2 regions of the Paenibacillus sp. cl6col genome follow, and region 1 is predicted to be linked to the other one. Evidence: a T-box and tRNA genes for the amino acid it is inferred to sense, from the RefSeq annotation. Region 1 holds a T-box; the other holds one or more tRNA genes.
The links. A T-box is a leader RNA that pairs with one kind of tRNA and senses whether it is charged. The one in region 1 lies ahead of BLS15_RS20030 (valine--tRNA ligase), so its partner is inferred to be a tRNA-Val.
Positions count from the first base shown of each region.

Region 1 (11,912 bases):
GATTCGTGCATGCGATTCGTGTAGGTCTTGACGAGTCAGGTTATCATGATGTGCCGATCATGTCCTATTCGGTGAAGTATGCATCGGCATTCTATGGTCCATTCCGAGATGCGGCTCATTCCGCGCCTCAATTCGGTGATCGCAAGACTTATCAGATGGATCCTGCCAATGTGCGCGAAGCAATTCGTGAAGCAGAAGAGGACGTTCTGGAAGGTGCGGACATGCTTATGGTGAAGCCAGCCATGGCATACATGGATGTTATCCGTGTGATGAAGGATCAATTCGATTTGCCGCTAGTGGCTTACAATGTGAGCGGCGAGTATTCCATGGTGAAGGCAGCGAGCAAGCTTGGATGGGTTGATGAACGCGCTATTGTGAGCGAACTGCTGCTTGGTCTGAAGCGCGCGGGAACAGATATGATTATTACGTATCATGCGAAGGATGCTGCACGTTGGCTGTCTGAGCGAGCGTAACAATTGTTGCAGTGGGGCTTGATTAAAAGAAGCGACTTCTGTATAAATAGCAATCTCCCCGTGGCAAAGTTCGTTGAATGTGCCGACGGGGAGATTGTCTACCCGATGTATGGAGCTAGCTAACGTAAGGACTCTGGAACAGTCGGGATACGTCCAGCGTGTATTCGGTCGGCTGCAGCGTCAGGATACGCTGATGCTCGAGATCACGAATCACTTGTTCTAATACGTTCCGATGTACGCCAGCAAGACCTGACATGGCATCAGCGTCGAAGGCGGCACGGATGTAGATTTTATCTCCGCGGCGCTCGCCTTGCTGCTGAGCGATGCGAACGATGTTCTTTACGATGCGGCTTGGTGCATCTAAGAACGTTAAGTCATAGACATATCCGTTCGTCGAGCGCAGTCGACCGCATAGTTGAATCATAACCTGCTTCGCAATATCGTAGTGGGCGCGCAGCAGTAAGTGGAAGCTCTCGGATGTGACGGTAAAGAGAACCGTATCCTCTAATGTCTCTGCTGTTGCAGAACGCGGCTTGCCATCAATAAGCGCAAGCTCGCCGAAGTTGTCGCCGCTCTGAAAGACAGAAAGGATCTTCTGCTGGCCTTTCTTGTTGGATGTGTATACTTTGACGGCACCGCGAAATACGATGCAGAATGTGTGCCCTGGATCTCCCTGCTGGAACAAGATCGTATGTGGGGCATACTCCCGGCGGGATGTGATGGACGATACGATTTCCAGCTGTTCATCAGTCAAATCAGAGAACAGTGGGACGCGTTTGAGCAATTCAATCATGACTTTCCCCTCTTTGCCAAGCCGATTTTTTATTAGTGTAACATAGAACAGAGGAATAAATAAGAAGGAGCAACCAACATGTCTGAAAAAAAATCTGGCCGTGTAGACACACGTTCGCAGGCAGCATTTGCAGAAGCAAAGAAATACATACCTGGCGGTGTGAACAGCCCTGTACGCGCATTCAAATCCGTCGGTCTGACACCCGCTTATATTGAACGGGCGGAAGGATCCCGGCTGTATGATATCGATGGCAATGTATTCATAGATTATGTATGCTCATGGGGACCGCTAATTATGGGTCATGCGCATCCCGAAGTTGTGCGTGCGATCCAAGAGACGGCAGCGAAGGGGACAAGCTTCGGTGCGCCTACGGAGATTGAGACGGCTATGGCGAAGCTGGTATGTGAGCGTGTACCTTCCGTAGACATCGTTCGTATGGTGAATTCCGGAACGGAAGCGACGATGAGTGCAATACGATTGGCGCGCGGTATTACAAAGCGGAGTAAGATTGTTAAATTCGAGGGCTCCTATCATGGTCATGGAGACAGCCTGCTCATCAAGGCTGGTTCGGGTGTAGCGACATTGGGACTACCAGACAGCCCGGGGGTGCCTGAAGGGGTTGCCAGCAATACGATTGCGGTTCCGTATAATGATCTGGAAGCAGTGAAGCTGGCCTTTGATCGATATGGCGAAGATATTGCCTGTGTCATTGTAGAGCCGGTTGCAGGCAATATGGGGGTTGTACCGCCTCAGGAAGGGTTCTTGGAAGGCCTGCGGCATTTGACGGAGCAATATGGAAGTCTGCTTATTTTCGATGAGGTTATGACAGGATTCCGTGTGGGCTACAGCTGTGCGCAAGGGTTGTTTGGCGTCACACCGGACTTGACTTGCTTCGGCAAGGTTATCGGTGGTGGACTGCCAGTAGGTGCATACGGAGGCAAACGCGAGTACATGGAGCAAATTGCACCGAGTGGCCCGATCTATCAAGCAGGTACGCTTAGCGGCAACCCGCTGGCTATGGCTGCCGGTTATACGACATTGTCTTTGCTTACGCAGGAGGTGTATGCAGAATTGGATCGTAAGGGTGCCAAGCTTGAGGCAGGCTTTATCCGCAATGCGCAAGAACTGGGAGTGCCGTGTACAATCAACCGTGTTGGCTCGATGGTATGCCCGTTCTTTACGAATGAGCCGGTAACGAATTTTGATACGGCTCGCACGTCCAATCAAGAGCTGTTCCGCACGTACTTTAAGCATCTACTCGATGAAGGGGTTAATGTAGCGCCTTCGCAATTCGAGGGGATGTTTGTGTCGGCGGCTCATACCGATGAGGACATTGAATTTACAATTCAAGCCAACTATGCTGCACTAAAGAAATCGATCTAAGAATATGCAGGCTTGAATATAGGATGGTATGGTCAATCTATACGCATAAATAGGACGAATACGAGCCCGGCGATTCCGCGTTAGAAGTGGAGACCGGCTTTGAAATGGATAGAAACGGAGGAGGTGCGTTATGACACGATATTGGAGACGACAAGGAGAATGGATAGAATTCATGCCTGGCAAAGCAGCGCTTCAAGATGAACAATCTACACTGGCATGGCTGATTAGCGAGCTGCGTTTGCCGAAGAATTTCGTTCATAGAATGAATCATGCGGGAGATATTCGCACTGCAGGAGATAGGCTGCGTGTGAAATGGTTTGTTGCTGAATCGGATGCTTATGAGCCCGCTGACGCACCTGCCGAGGTGCTGTATGAAGATGATGCTTGCTTGGTTGTATATAAGCCTGCAGGTATGGCGGTTCATCCAACGACACCGGAGCAGGATAAGAGGCGGGATAGTCTTGCCCATGCTGTGGCATGCCACTATCTATGGACGGGGCAGGCTTCCAAGGTGCTGCATATACATCGCTTAGATGTTGATACAACCGGGCCGGTGCTGTACGCGAAGCAGCCGTGTACACAAGTGATTCTGGATGAGATGATGCGCGAGAAGAAGATTGAGCGCATCTATCATGCGATTGTTCAGGGAACGCTGACGCCGGCTTCTGGAACGGTAGATGCGCCCATAGGGAAGGATCGTCATCATCGCGGCAAATATCGGGTAAGCGATAGCGGAGCTCCTGCGATTACCCACTATGAAACACTGCAGCCCGGCTCAGAACTGTCCCTCGTGCGCCTAACGCTGGAGACGGGTCGGACACATCAAATTCGGGTGCATATGAGTGCGAAGGGGCATCCGCTTGCGGGAGATACGCAATATGGGGGCGATGGCAAGCTCATTAGCAGACAAGCGCTTCATGGGGAGAGTTTGCGCTTCATTCATCCGCTGTCAGGAGAACAGATTGTTGTAGACGCCCCGTGGCCTGAGGACATGTTGCGCTTGCGGCAAAAAATATAGTCATGCTCCTCTCTTTCCTCCCATATAGATGAAGTAGTGATACGAGTCTGACTTTGCGACTGTAGCTTAACATCGTTGCCATATCGCATGTACGCTGGTCACAAGGGAAGATGGCATATGAACTGCGGGAGGAGGAGCGGTCTGTGAACGAAGAATCATATGGATTGCGCTTTGATATTTATGAACGTGTGCACTTGTCCGACGAAGTGGTCGGCATTGATCAATTGGAAGAAGTGGAGTTGACACCGCACATTCAGGTCATTCCTGCTGGTGACCAGGTGACAGTGCGTGGCAGCTTGCTGCTGGCTGGGGCATATGTAGGTGCTGATGAACTGCGCAGCAGTCATTCGCTTGAGCATTGGATCCCTGTTGAAATCACACTCCCCTTAAATCGGGTGCGCAGCTTGGATGATATTTCGGTCGATATTGAGCACTTCGATGTAGACCTTTTATCAACACGTACATTAAATATTACAGGAATTTTATCGCTGCGCGGCATCTCAATGGAAAGTATAGAGCCAGCGGCTTGGGAGCCGGAGCAATTTACAGTTGTACATCAAACGGAGCTCGAGCACGATGGGGAAGAGCCAGCGTGGCTGCGTGACTACGGTACATACACACCGGCGTTCACGAAATCAGCAGAGCATGTGACTGAAGAAGTTGCAATTGAATCGGAAGTTGCGACTGAATCGAAAGTAGAAACAGAAGCTGATTATAGAGATTTCAGTCCTGTTAGGGCTTCAGAGGAACAGGAGCAAGAAGAACAAACAGAAGAACAGGCAGAGGAACAGATGGAGGATCAGGCAGAAGAAGAGTTGGAAGAGAACTTCGATCGAGCTGCTGAAGACGTGGAGGTTCGCGAATTCGAAGGGGAGAGGCTGCTGCCTGCACAAACCAATCATGATGCATTTGATGGAGATACTCCCCAATCTGAACGTATTCCGCTCACATGGAGTGGTTCTCAGTGGGCCAGAGAGACGCGAGATGAGGAGGAGCGGTTAGAGGTTCAGAGTGCCGAGGGGCAAGGCGAAGCAGGGCGAGCGCCGGGCAGAGCAAGTGCTGCCACGGATAGCGCAGAACACGAGCCAGCAGCGAAAATGACTCAGTTGGAGTCTCATTCACCGACCCTCTCGAATGATGCAAATACGAATGAGCCTGTTGCGAGAAAGGAAAGTGTGCAATCCATCGAAGTAGATGCAGCTGTTCAATCAGAGGGTGAAGGTGAATCGCTCGCCTCGAATCAGGAAGTGGAGCGGGACGATATTGAAGCAGCTGCTCCATTGAATGAGCCGGAGGATGTTCCAGCAGCTGCCAAGCAGGAGATGAAGGTTGCAATCGGCAAGTCGAAACAAAGTGAGCCGGAAGCAGCGGAACCAGTTGGATTCAGTTCGTTGCTGCAGAAGAAGCGGGAGTCTCAAGAACTGGAACGTATCCAGAAGGAAGAAGAGGCAGCGCAGCTAGCAGCAATGAATGAGGAGACAACTGGTGAGGAAGTAAAGTGGCAGTCGCTATTCCTGCAGCGTATTGATGATGAGCGGGCTTTCAAGAAGGTGCGCTTGTGTATTGTGCAGCGTTCTGAAACACTCGATACAATTGCTGATCGCTATTGCATGAACTCGAGAGAAATTGCGCTCTACAACCGCTTAGCGGAATCGGATATATCCGAAGGGCAAGTTCTGTATATTCCCACCTCGTAACGATATCTCCACTCCCTATAGATAGGCAAGAAACCCGTATGGCTCAATGAGCGACGGGTTTCTTTGTGTCTGAATGCAGTTGTACAAGAGTACAAGCTTCAATATACATCCCACAAAAATCCAATGAAGATGAGGAATAATACAAATAGCAAAAATACGTCAAATGCTGTTGGCAGAAGCAACGTGCGAACAAATTGCAAGCAAATGATGGGGAAAAGAACCCCTTTAATGGAACCTCGAACACGACACCACCACCGTTCCATGTAAAACACCTCCTATAGTACATGTTATGAAAAATGAAAAACAGGATATGACTAATAGTGCGAGTTCAAAAAGGCCGGTTTTCAGCACCGAAGCTTATGCTTCCGATGTGCGTTTTTTCAAAACGCCTCAGTTGGATGAAGCTAGGGCCTGAGGAGCGGAGCGTACGTTTTGGGTACATGAGCACCTGAGATGTTTCCGCAGGAAACATACTTCGTAAGCATCTGCTTAGGCCCGGCTGAATTCAAGATTCGATGCCGAGTCCACTTCATGATTTACTTCGTGATCAAAAGCGGACTTTTTGAACATCCTCTAATAGGGAAAGCATTTGTCAGTATCCTTTTGTGCTTCGTCTATTGACTCGCTCGGTATGCGAAGGTACAATATATCGTAAATGTTATTGTTTATTTTTATAAAGATCTGATTGAAAGACTATGAACAGGATTAGTAAGCGATTGGCCCCTTACAGAGAGCAGAGCGACACGGTGCAACGCCTGCAGGATTGTCCCGCGCTGAAGTCACCTGGGAGTTGCCCTTTTGAACGTGTCACGGTAATGTATGAACACGATGTTCATCATGTTCCGGATACGCTAGAATAGGCCGGCCGCAGCCGTTATTTGCAACTGAAGTGCCGCTCACACGATCTGTAAGATGTAAGGATCTTTACTGGGAGCGGAATAAAGGTGGTACCACGGAAGCTAAACCTTTCGTCCTTTGCGGCGTAAGGTTTTTTTATTTGCCTACGTAAGCGAATTGTCCTTGCAAATACCGAGCTATACGCTTAGAGAAGCATGCATGGATCGAGCAGTATGATTTGCTTTGCTTCGATTATATAGGCTGAACATTGTCGATTAGATACTCATGATTATGTAACGGAGGGATTTGCTTGGCAGAGAATCAAGAGCAACTGTCTATGCCTACGACGTATGATCCGAAGGCAGCGGAGCAGAAATGGTATGATTTCTGGATGAAAGGCGAGTATTTTAAAGCAGGTGAACGCAAGGATGCTGAACCGTTCACAATCGTAATCCCGCCTCCGAACGTTACGGGTATGCTGCATATTGGTCATGCACTTGACTTTACATTGCAGGATATTTTGATTCGTTTCAAGCGGATGCAAGGATATGATGCTTTGTGGCTTCCAGGTTCTGACCATGCAGGTATTGCAACGCAGACGAAGGTAGAGCAGAAGCTGCGCGAAGAAGGAATCACACGCTATGATCTTGGGCGTGAAGCATTCTTGGAGCGTGTATGGGATTGGAAAGAGAAGTATGCGAATACGATTCGTGAGCAATGGGCGAAGATGGGACTGTCATTGGACTTCTCCCGTGAGCGCTTTACGCTGGACGAGGGTCTGTCTCGTGCGGTTCGCCAAGTATTCGTGAAGCTCTATGAGAAAGGTCTCATCTACCGCGGTAAGTATATTATCAACTGGGATCCGGCAGCACGTACGGCATTGTCTGATATCGAAGTTGAATATAAGGAAGTGCAGGGGCATCTCTATCACCTGCAATATCCTCTGAAGGATGGCAGCGGCACAATCACTGTGGCGACAACACGTCCGGAGACGATGCTTGGCGATACAGCAGTAGCTGTACACCCTAAGGATGAGCGCTATAAGCATATGATTGGCAAAATGCTGGTACTGCCGATTGTTGGCAGAAAGATTCCGGTCATTGCTGATGATTATGTAGATAAAGACTTCGGAAGTGGTGCGGTTAAGATTACGCCAGCCCATGATCCGAATGACTTCGAAATGGGACTCCGCCATCAACTGCCGCAAATTACGGTAATGGATGAGTCCGGTAAAATGAACGAGCTGGCTGGTCAATATCAAGGGCTTGATCGTGCAGATTGCCGCAAGCAGATCGTGAAGGATTTGCAAGAACAAGGCGTGCTGATCAAGATTGAAGATCATGTGCATCAAGTTGGTCACAGCGAGCGCAGCGGCGCAGTTGTAGAGCCGTATTTGTCTACGCAATGGTTCGTGAAGATGAAGCCGCTCGCGGAGCGTGCAATCGAAGCACAGAAGTCTGGCAAAGGTGTTAATTTTGTGCCTGATCGCTTCGAGAAGACATATTTGCATTGGATTGAGAATGTACGCGACTGGTGTATTTCCCGCCAGCTATGGTGGGGACATCGCATCCCTGCATGGTACTGTGAGGATTGCGGACACATTCATGTTGCAGAAGAAGACGCGACTGCATGTACGTCATGCGGAAGCAACCACTTGAAGCAGGATGAAGATGTACTCGATACATGGTTCAGCTCTGCATTGTGGCCGTTCTCCACACTTGGATGGCCGGAACAGACAGAAGATCTGAAGCGCTACTATCCAACGAATGTGCTCGTTACAGGCTATGACATCATTTACTTCTGGGTATCCCGCATGATCTTTACGGCGTTGGAATTTACAGACGAAATTCCGTTCAAGGATGTGCTGATGCACGGCTTGGTGCGTGATGCTGATGGTAAGAAAATGTCCAAATCGCTTGGGAATGGTGTCGATCCGCTTGAAGTTATCGAGAAGTACGGTGCTGATGCAATGCGCTTCATGATTTCGACGAGCAGTACACCAGGCCAAGACTTGCGCTTCCGCTGGGAACGTGTAGAACAGGCTCGCAATTTTGCCAATAAGATTTGGAATGCATCCCGTTTCGCTTTGATGAACTTGGAAGGGTTCACTTATGCGGATATCGACATCACAGGCGAATTGGGCACAGCTGACCGCTGGATTCTCCACCGTATGAACGAGACTGCCCGCGAAATTACACGCTTGATGGATGCTTATGAGTTTGGAGAAACAGGCCGTGTACTCAATAACTTCATCTGGGATGATCTATGCGATTGGTATATTGAATTTGCGAAGCTTAGCTTGTATGGCTCGAATGAGCAAGCGAAGAAGAAGACGCAATCCGTTTTAGCTTACGTGCTTGACCATACAATGCGCATGATCCATCCGTTCATGCCGTACATCTCAGAGGAAATTTGGCAGCATCTGCCGCACTCCGGCGAGACGGTAACACTTGCGGAATGGCCAGTATACCGTGCTGAATTCGAAGCGCCTGAGGCGGTTCGCGAGATGACACTTCTTATGGATATGATTCGCGCAGTACGCAATATTCGTGCTGAAGTGAACGTTCCGATGAGCAAGAAGGTAGAATTGATTGTGAAGCCGACTGATCGTATGGTAGAAGCGAACATTACGAACAACCTTGAGTTCGTGGAACGCTTCTGCGGTACTTCGAAGCTGGAGGTAAGCATAGAAGCTGCTGCTCCGAACAAAGCGATGACCGCTATTGTGACAGGAGCCGAGTTGTACTTGCCGCTCGCTGGCCTTCTTGACATTGATCAGGAGATTGCACGTCTTCAAAAAGAAGTCGAGCACCTGAACAAAGAAGTGGAGCGTGTCGATAAGAAGCTTGCTAATCAAGGTTTCATCGCGAAGGCGCCTGCTTCGGTCATTGATGAAGAGCGTGCCAAGCAGCGTGATTACAGTGAGAAGAGAGATAAAGTACTGGCGCGTATTACCGAATTGAAAGAAGCGTAAACAACCTGTGCGATATGTACGACCGATCCGGACGTGAGCGCTGTCACATGCCGGTTCGGTCGTTTAATGACATCTGATAAAGGATGAGGAACTATGCCTACGACAAGCGAGACGGAAGCAACCGATTTTCCTTTTGTTCGGGTAGAAGACGCAATTGATTGGATTAATTCTTTAATTCCTTTTGGAATCCGTCCTGGATTGGATCGGATCGAACTGTTGATGGAGCGGTTAGGTTCTCCGCACCGTCGCTTGAAGTTCATTCATGTTGCGGGCACAAATGGTAAAGGCTCGACCTGTGCGATGTTAACAAGTGTCTTGCTTGCTAACGGATATGATGTCGGCACATTTACTTCTCCTTATATTGAGAAGTATACGAATCGTTTAAAGTACAACAACGAGGACATTCCTGAAGATACGCTGCTTCAACTTGTGAACAAGCTGAAGCCGTTGGTGGATGAAATCGCACAAACGCCGCTCGGTTCGCCGACGACGTTTGAAGTATCAACTGCGCTCGCCATTATGTACTATGCGACAGTGACGTTCCCGGATGTCGTCGTATGGGAAACAGGACTTGGCGGACGGCTTGATGTAACGAACATCGTGACGCCGATCGTATCGATTATTACGAATATCGGCCATGATCACATGGACATACTTGGGGATACGATTGAGAAGATTGCTGCCGAGAAAGCAGGAATTATTAAACCAGGGGTGCCAGCGGTGACGACGGTGGAGCAGCCAGAAGCGCTTGAAGTGATTAAGCAGGCTGCTGAGAAAAACCAATCTACACTGTATGTCATGAACGAACAGTTCCGGGTGGAACTGCTCCATGCGATTGAAAATGAACAGAACTTCACATTCTTCGGCCCATTCCGTTCGATGGAAGGAATGTCGCTCACGATGAACGGGGCACATCAGTTGAAGAATGCGGCCGCCTCATTAATGGCGCTTGAAGTGCTGCGACAATATATGGCTTTCATGTTAGAGGATGCTACCACGCGAGAAGGACTGAAGCGTGCAGCATGGCCAGGGCGCTTAGAGATGGTATGCGAGAAGCCTCGCATGCTGCTCGATGGAGCGCATAATCCGGAGGGGGCAGCGACGCTTGCACAAGCGCTGCGCGATACGTACCGGTATGAACGGCTTCATATTATGATGGGTATGCTGTCGACAAAGCATCATCCCGATGTTCTACGACATATACTACCTTTAGCAGATACCGTTATTTTTACAGAACCAGATTTCCGCAAGAAGATGGATGCGGAGAGCTTGAAACATATTGCCGAGCAAGTGATGGAGGGCGAGGGCGATATACAATGTCCAACCATTCTTGTAGAGCCGGATTGGCATAAGGCTTTGGAACAGCTACAAGCGATAACAGAGCCTGGAGATTTAGCAGTAGTTACGGGGACATTATATCTGATTGCAGACGTGCGTTCTTTCGTTCTGCATCGGACCGAATCTGAAAAGGGTTGGTGAGTTCGTTTTGAATACGACGGAACATATTCATTTTATCGGCATCGGGGGCTATGGGATGAGCGCCATCGCTCGTGTCATGCTGGAAATGGGGTACACCGTCACGGGGTCCGATGTGGCCGAACAGGATTTGACGGAAAAGTTACGCAAAAAGGGAGCGACTGTACATATCGGGCATGACCCTGCCTATGTTCAGAACGCAGACACAGTAGTATACTCTACGGCTTGTCCGAAAGATAATGTAGAGCGAGTTGCAGCTGAACAGCAAGGGATTCCAGTCATTCACCGCTCACAGATGCTGGCGCGCTTGCTGAATGCTAAGAAAGGCATCGCTGTAGCTGGTGCTCACGGGAAGACGACGACATCTTCCATGATTGCTTTTGTCATGGAACGCTGTGGCGTAGATCCGACTTATATTATTGGTGGCGAAGTGACGAACCTAGGAACAAACGCCCAAGCAGGAAATAGTGAATATGTAGTAGCTGAGGCGGATGAGAGTGATGGCTCCTTCTTGAATTATCACCCTCATATAGCGGTTGTACTTAACATAGAGGCAGATCATTTAGAGAATTATGGCGGGGATTTCGAGCGATTGAAGGAAGCTTATGTACAGTTCCTGTCACAAGTAAATCCGGAAGGATGCTCTGTAGTGTGTGCGGATGATCCAATTGTTGGTTCTATGCTTCCGAACTTGGGCGCAGGTGTTGTGACATACGGCATTGAACAAGCGGCTGATTATACAGCTACAGAGATTATTGCGGAAGATCGCGGCATGACCTTTACGATGAATCATCAAGGCAAGGCGCTTGGCACAGTACAATTGTCTATTCCAGGTACGCATAATGTGTTGAATGCAATGGCGACCATTATTGTTGCTATGCGTGCAGGCATTCCGTTTGAACAGGCATCTGCTGCTATCGTGGACTTTATTGGCGCTAAGCGCCGTTTCCAAGTAATTGGGGAAGAGCAGGGCGTACTTGTTGTAGATGACTATGCTCACCATCCGACGGAGATTGAGGCAACACTTACTGCTGCCAAAGCAACAAACCGTCGTATTGTTGCCGTATTCCAGCCGCAGCGTTATTCGCGGACTTATTTCCTGTTCGATCAGTTCAGCCGGGCATTTGAGGGTGCAGATGAACTGATTCTGACAGATATCTACTCTCCAGCTGGGGAGAAGCCGATTGAAGGGGTACACTCTTCGAAACTGGTTGACCGGATTCGCGAAAACAGCAACAGCAACGCACAGTACATTGCGGAT
Region 1 covers NZ_FNAZ01000008.1:24,929-36,840, reverse strand. The annotation lists gene hemB (porphobilinogen synthase) at 1-473, shown strand, start outside; gene BLS15_RS20050 (Crp/Fnr family transcriptional regulator) at 589-1,266, opposite strand; gene hemL (glutamate-1-semialdehyde 2,1-aminomutase) at 1,345-2,649, shown strand; gene BLS15_RS20040 (RluA family pseudouridine synthase) at 2,780-3,667, shown strand; gene BLS15_RS20035 (LysM peptidoglycan-binding domain-containing protein) at 3,811-5,364, shown strand; gene BLS15_RS29105 (hypothetical protein) at 5,463-5,627, opposite strand; T-box leader at 6,051-6,343, shown strand; gene BLS15_RS20030 (valine--tRNA ligase) at 6,506-9,175, shown strand; gene BLS15_RS20025 (bifunctional folylpolyglutamate synthase/dihydrofolate synthase) at 9,269-10,654, shown strand; gene murC (UDP-N-acetylmuramate--L-alanine ligase) at 10,662-11,912, shown strand, end outside.

Region 2 (11,912 bases), on a different contig from region 1:
GGTTAGAGCGGTCGGCTCATAACCGATTGGTCGGGGGTTCGAGTCCCTCAGGGCCCACCAATTCTAATTTCATAGATACAAAGTTTTGTAAAGTGCATCTTTCATCATCAGTTCTAGCAGTTTGCTAGATTTGCATGAGATAGGTGTTTTTTTATTATTGAGGATCTAAGGGAGCCCGCTTTGCAACGTTTTGCGGAGGGGCTTCCTTTTTTGTGTCGCTATTTTCTTTTTTGCAACGCATCGTAGGCATCGAGGACATTTTGGAGTGCAGCCTTTTCTTTTTTTTTGTTATCGTACGGTCATCATAATAAGTATCGCCTTCATGGCGAATGATGGTTTTCTTTGATTTAATAATGGCGCGAATCATTGAGATATCTGATTCAGATGGAGCGACATCGGCCCATTCCCAGATTCAGGTATTATTATCTCGGATGATCTCATCACTATTAGGGAAGATGGAATAGGTCTTATCATCGACTTTCAATGCGTACTTCTCGATGAACAGCCAATTTTCAGCTTCGTATTGAATACGCAACCGCAGCCAAGATATATTTGCTTCTTTCCCTATATATAAGAAGAAACTGTTCTCATTCGCATAGTGAGGTGAAGTTTTGTCATAATACCAGGTAATACTTTTGACTTCATCTACACTTTTTCTCATCTTAGATAGTGCTTGCGCCAAGCGCTTTTCTTCCGCCGCTTGTTTACGTTTTTTCTCCAACTGCTCGGCCTCGATCTTCTTACGCTCTTTTTCTTCAATTTGCGAAATCAATGTTTTGGCGATGCCTGCTTCCTTGCTTCCGGGATGTTTCTTCATTAAAGCATTTAGTTTGTCCTTTGCGTTGCCTAATGCCCCTTTAGTAAGACTATCCTTTGCTCCGGCAAGCATGCGGTCAGCTCCATTTTTGATATCATCGATTTCTTTCTTTAACTCGTTAATTGTACCTTTCAATTGTATATTTTCTTGTTGCAGGTTTCTTACTTTAGCGGTCAGGTTCTCGTTCGCAGATACCATATCGTCATATGAGGATTGCGAGATGCTAGAACAGCCTGAAAGGAGTATGAAAGAAACACATAGTAGGCTAGTCATTCTCTTCACTGCCCGGATCCTCCTAAATTGTAGTAGTTCTTTTGTACGACAAAAGCCAAATATTCCAATGAAAATAATGGTAACAAAATTGGTGTGAAGATAATTCAATAGGAGGAAAAAGGCCAGATGATGAATGTTCAATTGCGAACATTCACATTGATAAATTTATTGTTGACATCATATGAAGGCGTATGATATATTATATCTTGTCGGTTGCGATGTACAGTGTTTTGAAGCGAAAGTGGATGAGCAGCTTGTAGTGCGCAATGATGCAGCATATTGAACCACATGACGATGTGGCAAATATGCCGGGGTGGCGGAATTGGCAGACGCACAGGACTTAAAATCCTGCGGTAGGTGACTACCGTACCGGTTCGATCCCGGTCCTCGGCACCACGTATTGATGATGAGAACTCCTTTCCTGTTCAGGCCTTGAACAAGTGAGGAGTTTTTTGCTTTATACTCTTTTTTAATATGAAATGTGAAATGATTTGAGGATTACATAATAATCGTAATAGACTAATAGATACCAACATGGAAGGGGAATGTACAGTGGGAATGCATGTACAGAATGATTGGGCGGAATTGCTTCACGAGGAAGTTAGACAGCCATATTTCAAGCAGCTGTGGGGCTGGCTTCGAGAAGAATACAAGCGTGCAGTCATTTATCCGCCATATGAACTTATATTTTCTGCATTGAATGCGACGTCCTATGCGGATACGAAGATTGTCATCGTTGGGCAAGATCCTTATCATGGGCCAGGACAAGCTCATGGGTTAAGCTTCTCCGTTCAACCGGGTGTTAAGCTGCCGCCTTCACTTCAGAACATGTTCAAAGAGGGCGCAGCAGATGTTGGTCTGAAGATGCCGAACAACGGAAGCTTGCTGCACTGGGCCAAGCAAGGCGTCCTCATGCTTAACACAGTACTGACCGTCGAACAAGGACAAGCAGCATCACATCGCGGGAAGGGCTGGGAGAAGTTCACCGATCGTATCATTCAATTGTTGAATGACAGAGATCGCCCAATCATATTTGTTCTATGGGGAAGCCATGCACAAGCGAAGGCGAGCATGATTGATTTGTCAAAGCATTATATTGTACAAGCGCCGCATCCAAGTCCATTGTCTGCACATCGTGGGTTCTTTGGGAGCAAGCCGTACTCGAAAATTAATAATAAGCTGCGCGAATGGGGCGAGCAGGAGATCGACTGGCAAGTCCCTAATATCTAAATAAGGAATAGGCGTCATCGTGAACTGCTTTCATGGAATAGTAAGTTGTTGTATGCTTGTAAGAAGGTGTGAGCGATATACTATGAAAGTGGTTCAATGGGCTGCCGATCATTCAGGAAAAAAGTCTTCTCTAGTAATTGACATGGTAATATATTGATGTTATATTAAATTTGTTAATAAACATGATCTGTTAGCTCAGCTGGGAGAGCACCATCTTGACAGGGTGGGGGTCAGTGGTTCGAGCCCACTACAGATCACCATACTATAAACGTCAAAAGCCTTGATTATCAAGGCTTTTTCTATTTCTATTCCTTTGAACAGTGCAAACCTGCAGCAGAATCTTCTTTGCTCAATGAAAGTGATGCGACAGATGATACAAAACCACTATATTGTCAACATCATGCATTAAGAAAAATCAGATCAATGATATAGTTTAATATAACTCATTCTCTGCCTATTTTATTGATTTCTCTGGTGATCAAGTCCGTCATGCCTTGTTTGCAGGGGAAGCGAGTGTGTGTGCCTCGAAATATATATTATTACAAGACCAAGCATCTCTCATTCGTATCTAACGGGTGATGGATGCTTTTTTATTTTGTTCGTAATTGCAAGAACTAAACTTGCAACTGCTTTCATATAGTGAAGGTATAACGAATGTTTCGCTATTGAATGGGGACAAGCGGAGGAGGTTGGGTTATGGGAGCCGAATTGAGTGTATGGATAATCGGTGTGTTCGGGATCGTAGCGGTTGTCTGTTGGTTTTTATCCAAGCTTCTCATCTTTGATAGTACAAAGCATGATGAGCAATTTGTATGGCTTCGCTCAGTTGAAGAGGATGCCAGCAAGAAGGAATGAAGTCATGAGCAAGGGCATGAGATGTTTAAGGGATTAACTTTACGGTGAGAATAGGGGCTATATCGTGAAGTTATTAGTGTTGTTAGCGGGGGTAGCAGCATGCGTAGACGATGGAACGTAATAGGCGTGGTAATGTTGGCCGGAATCATCACGGGCGTCCTGCTTGTTGGGCTTAGTATGAACGCTGTCGACGCAAGTCGCTTCTATCCTGGGATTGATCCTGTAGAGAAGAAGATACCGATCTATGAGGATGTGTATGGTAAGCCAATTATTGAGGAAGTGTATGAGCCCTAGAGTATAACCATACAAGTGGCCGACAGCCCTAGAGATCCTAAGGATCTCCAGGGCTGTTTTCTTCATAAATGTCGTTCATTATGCTTCATTAATCTGTGTTGGATGAATGATTGGGCTGCCTAGCTGTGCTGTCTATAGGCTCTTCTGCATCCCATTTACGTGCGTAGGCTTTCTTCGTCACGTAGAGAAGCAGAAGCACCATGCCTACTACCATGACAACAACTGCGATTACTGTAGCCAGTATCGGATCCATCGTGTACCCCCTTGCTAATGTAAGCGTGTCCGTTATTGCAACTATACATGAATTTCATTTTTTTGTATAATATAAATTCGTTTGCAGCAGCTAAGATATTATACATAATCGCTGTTGCAACATTTCATTCGGAGGTGAGCGGGAGTGGCTGCTGAAATCATTGAGGTTAAGACACAGGAACAACTGGACGAGTGTATTGCGATACGAAAGGAAGTATTCGTTGCTGAGCAACATGTACCGGAAGAAGAAGAATGTGACGAGTACGATAACTTGGATGCTCCGGCCTTTCACGTCCTGCTGATGTCAGACGGACAGTACGCTGCAACAGGACGAGTGAAGCTGTTGGATGAATTCACTGCTAAGATGCAGCGTATTGCAGTAAGAAAGCCATTCCGCGGGAAAGGGATTGGAAGAGTTTTAATGGTAGGTCTGGAGCAAATCGCCCGGAAACACGGTGTGGAGAAATGCGTGCTGGACGGTCAGTGCCAAGCGGAAGGGTTCTATCATTCTTTAGGGTATGAGACAGTGTCAGAGGAGCCATTCTTGGATGCGGGTATTCCTCATATTCGCATGGAGAAGAAGCTGTAATTCGTTGTACCGATTTTCGGTTCATAAAAGTTGTGGGTTATGGACACTCTACCTAACAAACGCATCTAATGTAGGATGTATATAGTTAGGAGGATGATGTTCGCATGTCACAGCGAGAATCCATTGTAGCTGTTCAGAAGAATGGGGATGGGGATCTAACGGCGTTCCAAACGAATACAGGCCGAATCTTAAATTACGAGCAGGCTCTTCAAGCCGTGCAAAATGGAGAAATTGCGGGTGTGAATGCCTTCAAGGGAAGAGACGGCGGTACTTATCTTCGTGGAGATGCTGATGGTGATCCAAGCAACAATCTGGATAACTTGCCGACTTTCCAATAACGGTATAGAAGACATAACGAAAGAGCACTTGCAGCGGCCAAATTGGGTCGTTGTAAAGTGCTCTTTGGTGTATTATTCGATTGTATAGAGCTGGTGTTGATCGACAAAGGACATGGCGCCAGTATGCCCTTCGTACTGCGGCCGTTCATCTCCATAGTGCATGAGGAAGGTAAGCTTCTGCAGTGTATCTGGAAGCGTCAAGAGCTCTGCCAATGTCGCATGAACCTCTCCATTCCCACCTAATTGACAGTCATGGAAGATAATGGTTACTCCACGCTGTTCAACTAAGCGGTGAAGCAGTTCCGGCTGGAACTGCATATCAGCGCTGTAGAAAAAATGATTGTTGATAAGAAGAGAGAAGCTGCGCTTGCCTTCAATATGTGGAGTCTCTAATAATTCGACGGTAAGACCCGCTGCAATGTCATAGGGCTGCCCTGGCTCAATTGCATGTACATCGAATACATCCTCTAAGCAGCTTATTCCCTCCTGGGTTAGTCCACCCTTCAATGTATGCTCCCATAATACGGATACGAGTGGAGAAGCTATGTACAGTTTTGGCTTACGTCCATATTTGAACTTCATCTGGAAGGCCAATTCTTCTAATCCCCCAACATGATCAGCATGAATATGAGAGATAAGAACACCATCGATGTCAGAGAATGACTTATTCAAATGGTGTAGAGCCATCGGTGCCGTAATTCCACAGTCGATGAGCAGTGTGAATCCACCAGAGTAAAGTAATCCGTTGTTATTGAAGTATGATTTGGCAAATGCACTGCCTGTCCCTAACATTTGTATGTGAAGGTTCATCTTCATCCTCCTATTGGCTGACAAGGCTAGAATTACGCCTATACTGTACCATGTCTGGGATAAATGCACAAGCAAAGGCAGCGCAATCTGCATAATGTGCAATAATCAGGTTCGGCCGGAAGCGGCAGGCAACGTGAAATGCACATGAAGCGGGTGAAGGGCATGACGAAGGGGAAGGGCAAAAAGAAGACGAGTCTTCAGTCTGGTCGTGAACAGTTCACGATGAAAATAGTAACTTCAGATCGGTGTGAAGCGTGTAAGACACCCTGCACGCGCGGGATGGATTATGTGGAGCGGATGTCTCAGCCAGGCGCAGTTGGAAATGGCGTTCCCTGTATCCTAACTCGTACCAAACTGGGCGGCTAATTATCCCTACCCTACACAATAGGGTACATGTTCCCGGGGTGATAACATGTCTGTTGCACACCCAATCATTTCCCGGGACATAATGGATTTCCGGATCGCGCGAATCACCTACAATCGTCTTACCTATTGAACAATGGGGGGATCGTGATGCAGTTGGAGATTGTATGGAAGGGAAATGAGCATACCAATTCGAGTGATCGCAAGGGGGAGATCCCTGCAATTATTGTGAATCATATTTCTGCTCAGAGCTTAACGAGTCTAGATGCATGGTACACATGTCCTGACAACAAGATTTCTTCAGCTCATTTTGCAGTGTCCAAGAATGGGACAATTCATCAATATGTATCCATTGAGCGAATGGCATTCTCACAAGGACTAGAAGGAGAACGAATTGCCTTAGCGCCTGCTTTTGTTGTACGTGAAAAAGGAATGAATCCTAATCGATATGCGGTATCAATCGAGCATGAAGGAATGGACGGGCTGCTGACAGACGAACAGTATCAGGCATGTCTTCGTTTGCATCGTTATATACAACGATATGTAATGGAGAAGTGGGGACATTGGATCTCCTTGGATTATGAACATGTGTTGGGACATTTTCAGATCGATGCCATAAGAAAAGCGAACTGTCCAGGCCCTAACTTTCCATGGAGCCGGTTATATGAGGATATGAAGGAAGGGTGAGAGCATTGCTGGCATACCACAAGTTTTTGCGGGTGAAATAGTTCATGGCTTTGTTCATGATAGTATGAATGCACGTGAGAGTTATTTGCGAATTAGGCGCAACTCTAAAGCATGATTGGAGTATAACTTTACAACAAAGAAATTTGGGGGTAACGAGATGAAATGCAGGAGACTTGCAGCATTCGTTCTGCTTGGTTCTATTGTGGGTGGAGCGTATGCATCGGCACAGACAGATGTCGCACCTAGTTCTGCGCAAGCCGCTCCAGTGGCTGAGAAGATTGATGTTGTTCTGAATGGGAATGCGGTAAATGAAGGCGGGTATATGATAGATGGACGTGCTTATTTGTCTGTACGACAAATACAAGAAGCACTTCAGGCATTTATATTCTGGGATGATGCCAATAAGAAGGTTGTAATTGACAAGCCTAATGTGGACTTGCTGCTGTTCAAGGACAATAAAACATTTGGCAAAGTCGAGACGGGGAAGACCTCATTTACAGTATTCGTCCAAGTCGACAGTTTGCAGTCGACAGTTGATGCGATCAAGATTACGATCACAGATCCGAAAGGGAAGACAACGGAGCTTCAGGAATCGAGTGTTCCAACAAATGAAGATAATTTCTGGTTCCGTACGAATGAGCATAAGTATGATTTCAAGGCCAAGGGCGACTATATGATCTCTTGTTATTTGAGACAGAAGAATGGTGAATTCACCCTTATATCGCAGAAAAAGTTGCCTGCAATATCTAAACTTTAGCTTTCGGTTATTATACATACTGAAGCGAGTAGGCGTTCGTTGACCTCTTTCGCAGAAAGTGGTACGATACGTGAGTATAACCACTACCTGAACATAAAGGAGATTTACTCATGAGCGAACATAACCATGATTGCGGATGTGGACACGATCATGATCACGACCACGATCACGATCATGAATTGATTATTACAATGGTAGACGAAGACGGCAACGAAATCGACATGACGATGGTCGAGACGTTCAACGTCGACGAGCAGCTATATGCACTTCTTCTCCAACGCAACGATCCAGAAGCGGACGGCATTATCGTACGTCTGGAAGAGCAAGGTGAAGAAATGGCAATGCTTCCTATCGAAGATGACGCTGAGTGGGAACGCGTACAGCAAGCATACAACGAATTGGTAGCTGAGCAAGGCGAGTAATTCATTCGCTCTGCCAATATACAGGTATAGAACAAGCTCCGGAGAATTCCGGGGCTTGTTCTTTTTTTGAGCATGATTCCGTTCGGAGTGGATCAATTGGGATATTCTTATAGATGCTCTTATTTGCGTGGATTGTAATACATAATTCTACCGTTGAACAGCGTAAGTTCTGCCTTCCACTTTTTCGCCAAATATTTGCACAACTCGTTTCCTTTGGCCTTGTCTCCGTGAGTGGCATCGTCAGGCAGAACCATTTGGACGTAGCGGCGGAAGTCCTCTTTCTCACCAACACCAAATACGATATGTCGATATAATGGATTGGAACCTTTTAAATAGAACCATTCCTGCTCTTGCCCAGGCTTTGTTTCAATTGTATATGGAAAGGCAGCCTCGGCATAATCCCAGCCTAATTGTTCTCCGGTTAATTGGGTTTGTTCCCGGTAATGGAGAAGTTGGCCCTTCAATTCATCTAATGTAATGGACGCAACCTCCGAACCATCGACAAACGTAATGAATGCGCTTTGACTCATCGAATCTATCCTCCCCTTGGGACATCTTCTACTTATAGCACGAATCGCTTACATCATACCATTTGACTGAATGTGATGGCAATATTTACATGGAATGAAAGTTCGAATCTTGTTCTAGGAACGCGATTTATGTTATACTCGATCGTATAACCATTAAATGGTTTGTGTTCTTGGAAAAGGATATCCCGAGGAGGTGTGCGATGTTTGACCATTTGTATGAAGTTTCGGAGCAAGCAAATGTTACCTTTGTCGGTTGGGCCACAGAACAGATTCGTTATGATTTCGCACTCATTTATTCCGATCATTTTATCGGTAAGACATTAGTTGTATGTATGCAGACTGGTCGCTCGACATTATTATGTGCGGATGATTTGCGTCCAGAAATTCTCCAAGTCAAATTCAATTTGCCTCATGCTGAGGCGGCAAGTGAAGCGGCGCAGCTGTTGCTTACGCGAATACATCCACTCGAGGTGCAGGATCAATACTGAATGATCCTGCAGAGAATGAATACAGGGTGCCCCATATCGGGGCACCCTGTATTGTGCATTAGAAGATCGCGCGTTCCTCACGAATAACCTTAACAAATTCAATATTGCGATCTTCTGGTCCCTTAACCGGAAGCCCAATATCGACGTGATCACGAATATAATTGATGTTTTCTTGCGAGATGACTTCGCCTGGAAGCAAGATCGGAATGCCAGGCGGATAAACGTATATAAATTCTGCAATAATTCGTCCTGCAGACTCCTTAAAAGGTATGACCTCAGTATCCGCATAGAAGGCATCGCGCGGAATGAGGGACAACTGCGGAATCTCCGGAATTTTGACGACGAGCTCCTGTACTTCATTGCGTTCATGGTGAAGACTGGACAAGTCGCGCAATGCGCGGAGCAGAATGTCGATCGTCTCCTTGGAGTCGCCCGGCGTGACGAGACAGAGAATATTGTACATATCGCTCAGTTCGACTTCGATGTTGTAGTGCTCCCGCAGCCAGTTCTCCGTTTCATAACCGGTTATCCCCAAATGGCGGACATGAATGGTCAGCTTCGTCGGATCATAACTGTAAGTTGCTTCTCCGCCGAGAATCTCTTCGCCAAAACAGTAAAGGCTAGGAATTTCATTAATTTGCTGACGGGCAAATTCGGCCAGTTCAATGGTGTGTTCCGCCATTTCATGACCGTTAAGAGCCAAGTTGCGACGGGATGTATCCAAAGATGCCAGCAATATATAGGAAGTGGAAGTCGTTGTCAGCATGCTGAATATGGTTTGTACACGCTGATGATTTACGAGTCCATTTTTCGTATTTACATTAAGCACAGAACTCTGGGTTAGGGAACCGCCCAGCTTATGCACACTTGTCGCAGCCATATCGGCACCGGCCTGCATGGCTGACATCGGCAGCTTTTCGTGGAAATGAATAAGAACACCATGTGCTTCATCAACAAGTACAGGAATATCGTAAGAATGTGCTAAGTCGACAATCTCCTTCAAGTTCGCGCAAATCCCGAAGTACGTTGGATTAATGACGAGCACTGCTTTCGTATCTGGGTGTTTCTCCAAGGCTCTGCGTACCGAGCTGGTTGTGATGCCGTGATCGATTCCTAAATTCGCATCGCGCGCTGGCGAGACGAATACAGGCTTTGCACCGGCGAAAATAATGGCGGACATGATCGATTTATGAACATTGCGTGGAACCAGGATTTTATCTCCTGGAGAGCATACGGACATAATCATTGTCATGATTGCGCTGCTTGTGCCTTGTACGCTGAAGAGCGTATAATCGGCACCTAGTGCGTCAGCAGCAAGTTGCTGCGCCTCGGCGATGACGCTCGTAGGCTGGTGCAAGTCATCAAGCGGAGCAATGTTAATCAGATCTATAGAGAGCGCCTGATCTCCGATAAAGCTTCGGAATTCTGCATCTGTCCCTGCGCCTTTTTTATGACCTGGAATGTGGAACTGCACCGGATTATTGGAGGCATGTTCCGTAAGTGCGGTAAATAAGGGCGTCCGATGATGGTTCATCGCCGTATCACAACCTTTCATGTTGGCAATCTACTAAGCTGCGCATGGCGTGTCCTGCGCAAACAAGGTTTAGTTTAACAAAAACGACCCGGAATGCAAGATCTTTTTCCTCTATAGTAGGGGGGGAGCATGAATAAGTATTCGCACTTTATTCATTTTCGTTTCAAGGTATGGTGTGATAGGATGTACATATCGGAGGGAATTGTCATGAAAAAGAAAATGTCCGTTGTCATGTTCATGCTGATGATGGTGTTCATTGGCTTCGGTATCGTGATTCCGGTTCTGCCTCGAATGATAACGAATGCAGGCGCCAATGAATTTCATTTGGGGCTTATGCTCTCGATCTATTCATTAATTGCGTTCGTGGTGTCTCCAATATGGGGAGCATTGTCGGAGAAGGTTGGTCGGCGTCCCATCATCCTTATCGGGACTCTCGGGTTCAGTATAAGTTATCTGCTGTTCGGATTAGCGAATGGTGAGCTTTGGATGATGTATGTTTCCCGCGCATTGGGAGGCATCTTCTCTGGTGCTGTAGCTTCAGTTATTGTTGCCTACGTCGCCGATATCACGACACCTGAGCAACGCACGAAGGGTATGGCCTTTGTTGGAATGTCGATTGGGCTAGGTTTTACATTTGGGCCAGCCTTTGGCGGTATTTTAAGCAGATACGGTTATAATACGCCTTTTTTCGCAGCTTCAGCATTGACATTTATCACATGCGTGCTAGGCTTCGTATTACTTAAGGAATCGCTGACTCCTGAGGAGCGCAAGGGAAGCCGCGAATCGGCTCCTTCACGCTGGACAGCCTTTACGGGACGAATGAAGTATTTGTATGTATTGTCCTTCTTTGTTACCTTTACGCTGGCAGGATTGGAAGCGACGCTATTGTATTTTGAAGCAGCTAGAATCCCAGGAATTACAGAGGAGCAGATCGGATACATGTTCTTCTTCTGTGGCCTTTCAGGTGCGCTTGTTCAAGGTGGGGTTGTAAGACGCTACATCAAGAGTGGAGGAGAGAAGAAGGCGATTGCGGTAGGTCTGATTATTTCTGCTGCAGGATTTTTGCTGCTCTTGTTGTCCTCAAGTGTTGTCGACGCAACCATTTACTTATGCGTGTTCGGTATCGGCAATGCCTTGATCCGCCCGTGTGTAACTTCATTGATCACACAGAAGACGACGGTTAGCCAGGGTGTTGCTTCAGGTTTGAATTCTTCGATGGACAGCTTTGGCCGTATTACAGGGCCGCTGCTTGCCACGGGGCTGTTCGGATGGAACATGAATCTTCCTTACATAATCGGAGCAGTCTTATGTGTTGCTGCGATTTGGCTTCTCATCCGCTTTGCTGTGCTGGATCGAAATCAGACGGCCGCGAACACAACTGCATAAACAAGAACATGTGCAAAAACTGCGCTTGGCGATTGCTGGTTACGTAATCGCTGAGCGCAGTTTTTTGTTGAGTGTCGCTATATGACGTTATATGTGCGTGTTCAAAAAGTCCACTTCATGATTTACTTCGTGATCAAAAGTGGACTTTTTGAACAACCTCTATATGACGTTAATTAAGCTTCGACAGCCAACCGGTACAGTGGCATTAACGTCGTGAACGTCTGCCTAGCAAGCTCCATAAAGGCCTCACCGTTCTGCAGCAGTGGATCATTCATCGGAACGTGGCG
Region 2 covers NZ_FNAZ01000003.1:443,101-455,012, reverse strand. The annotation lists tRNA gene BLS15_RS10115 (tRNA-Ile) at 1-60, shown strand, start outside; gene BLS15_RS10110 (hypothetical protein) at 413-1,099, opposite strand; tRNA gene BLS15_RS10105 (tRNA-Leu) at 1,398-1,486, shown strand; gene BLS15_RS10100 (uracil-DNA glycosylase) at 1,643-2,320, shown strand; tRNA gene BLS15_RS10095 (tRNA-Val) at 2,505-2,580, shown strand; gene BLS15_RS28935 (hypothetical protein) at 3,017-3,175, shown strand; gene BLS15_RS10090 (hypothetical protein) at 3,275-3,469, shown strand; gene BLS15_RS28930 (hypothetical protein) at 3,558-3,722, opposite strand; gene BLS15_RS10085 (GNAT family N-acetyltransferase) at 3,867-4,310, shown strand; gene BLS15_RS10080 (DUF3892 domain-containing protein) at 4,415-4,648, shown strand; gene BLS15_RS10075 (MBL fold metallo-hydrolase) at 4,721-5,458, opposite strand; gene BLS15_RS10070 (hypothetical protein) at 5,621-5,824, shown strand; gene BLS15_RS10065 (N-acetylmuramoyl-L-alanine amidase) at 5,972-6,508, shown strand; gene BLS15_RS10060 (stalk domain-containing protein) at 6,666-7,265, shown strand; gene BLS15_RS10055 (DUF1292 domain-containing protein) at 7,376-7,687, shown strand; gene BLS15_RS10050 (DUF1885 family protein) at 7,807-8,217, opposite strand; gene BLS15_RS10045 (DUF3055 domain-containing protein) at 8,418-8,705, shown strand; gene BLS15_RS10040 (aminotransferase class I/II-fold pyridoxal phosphate-dependent enzyme) at 8,764-10,239, opposite strand; gene BLS15_RS10035 (tetracycline resistance MFS efflux pump) at 10,447-11,625, shown strand; gene BLS15_RS10030 (YktB family protein) at 11,799-11,912, opposite strand, start outside.
Region 2: it has a tRNA-Val gene. The T-box ahead of BLS15_RS20030 (valine--tRNA ligase) is inferred to sense a tRNA for this amino acid. The anticodon was not compared.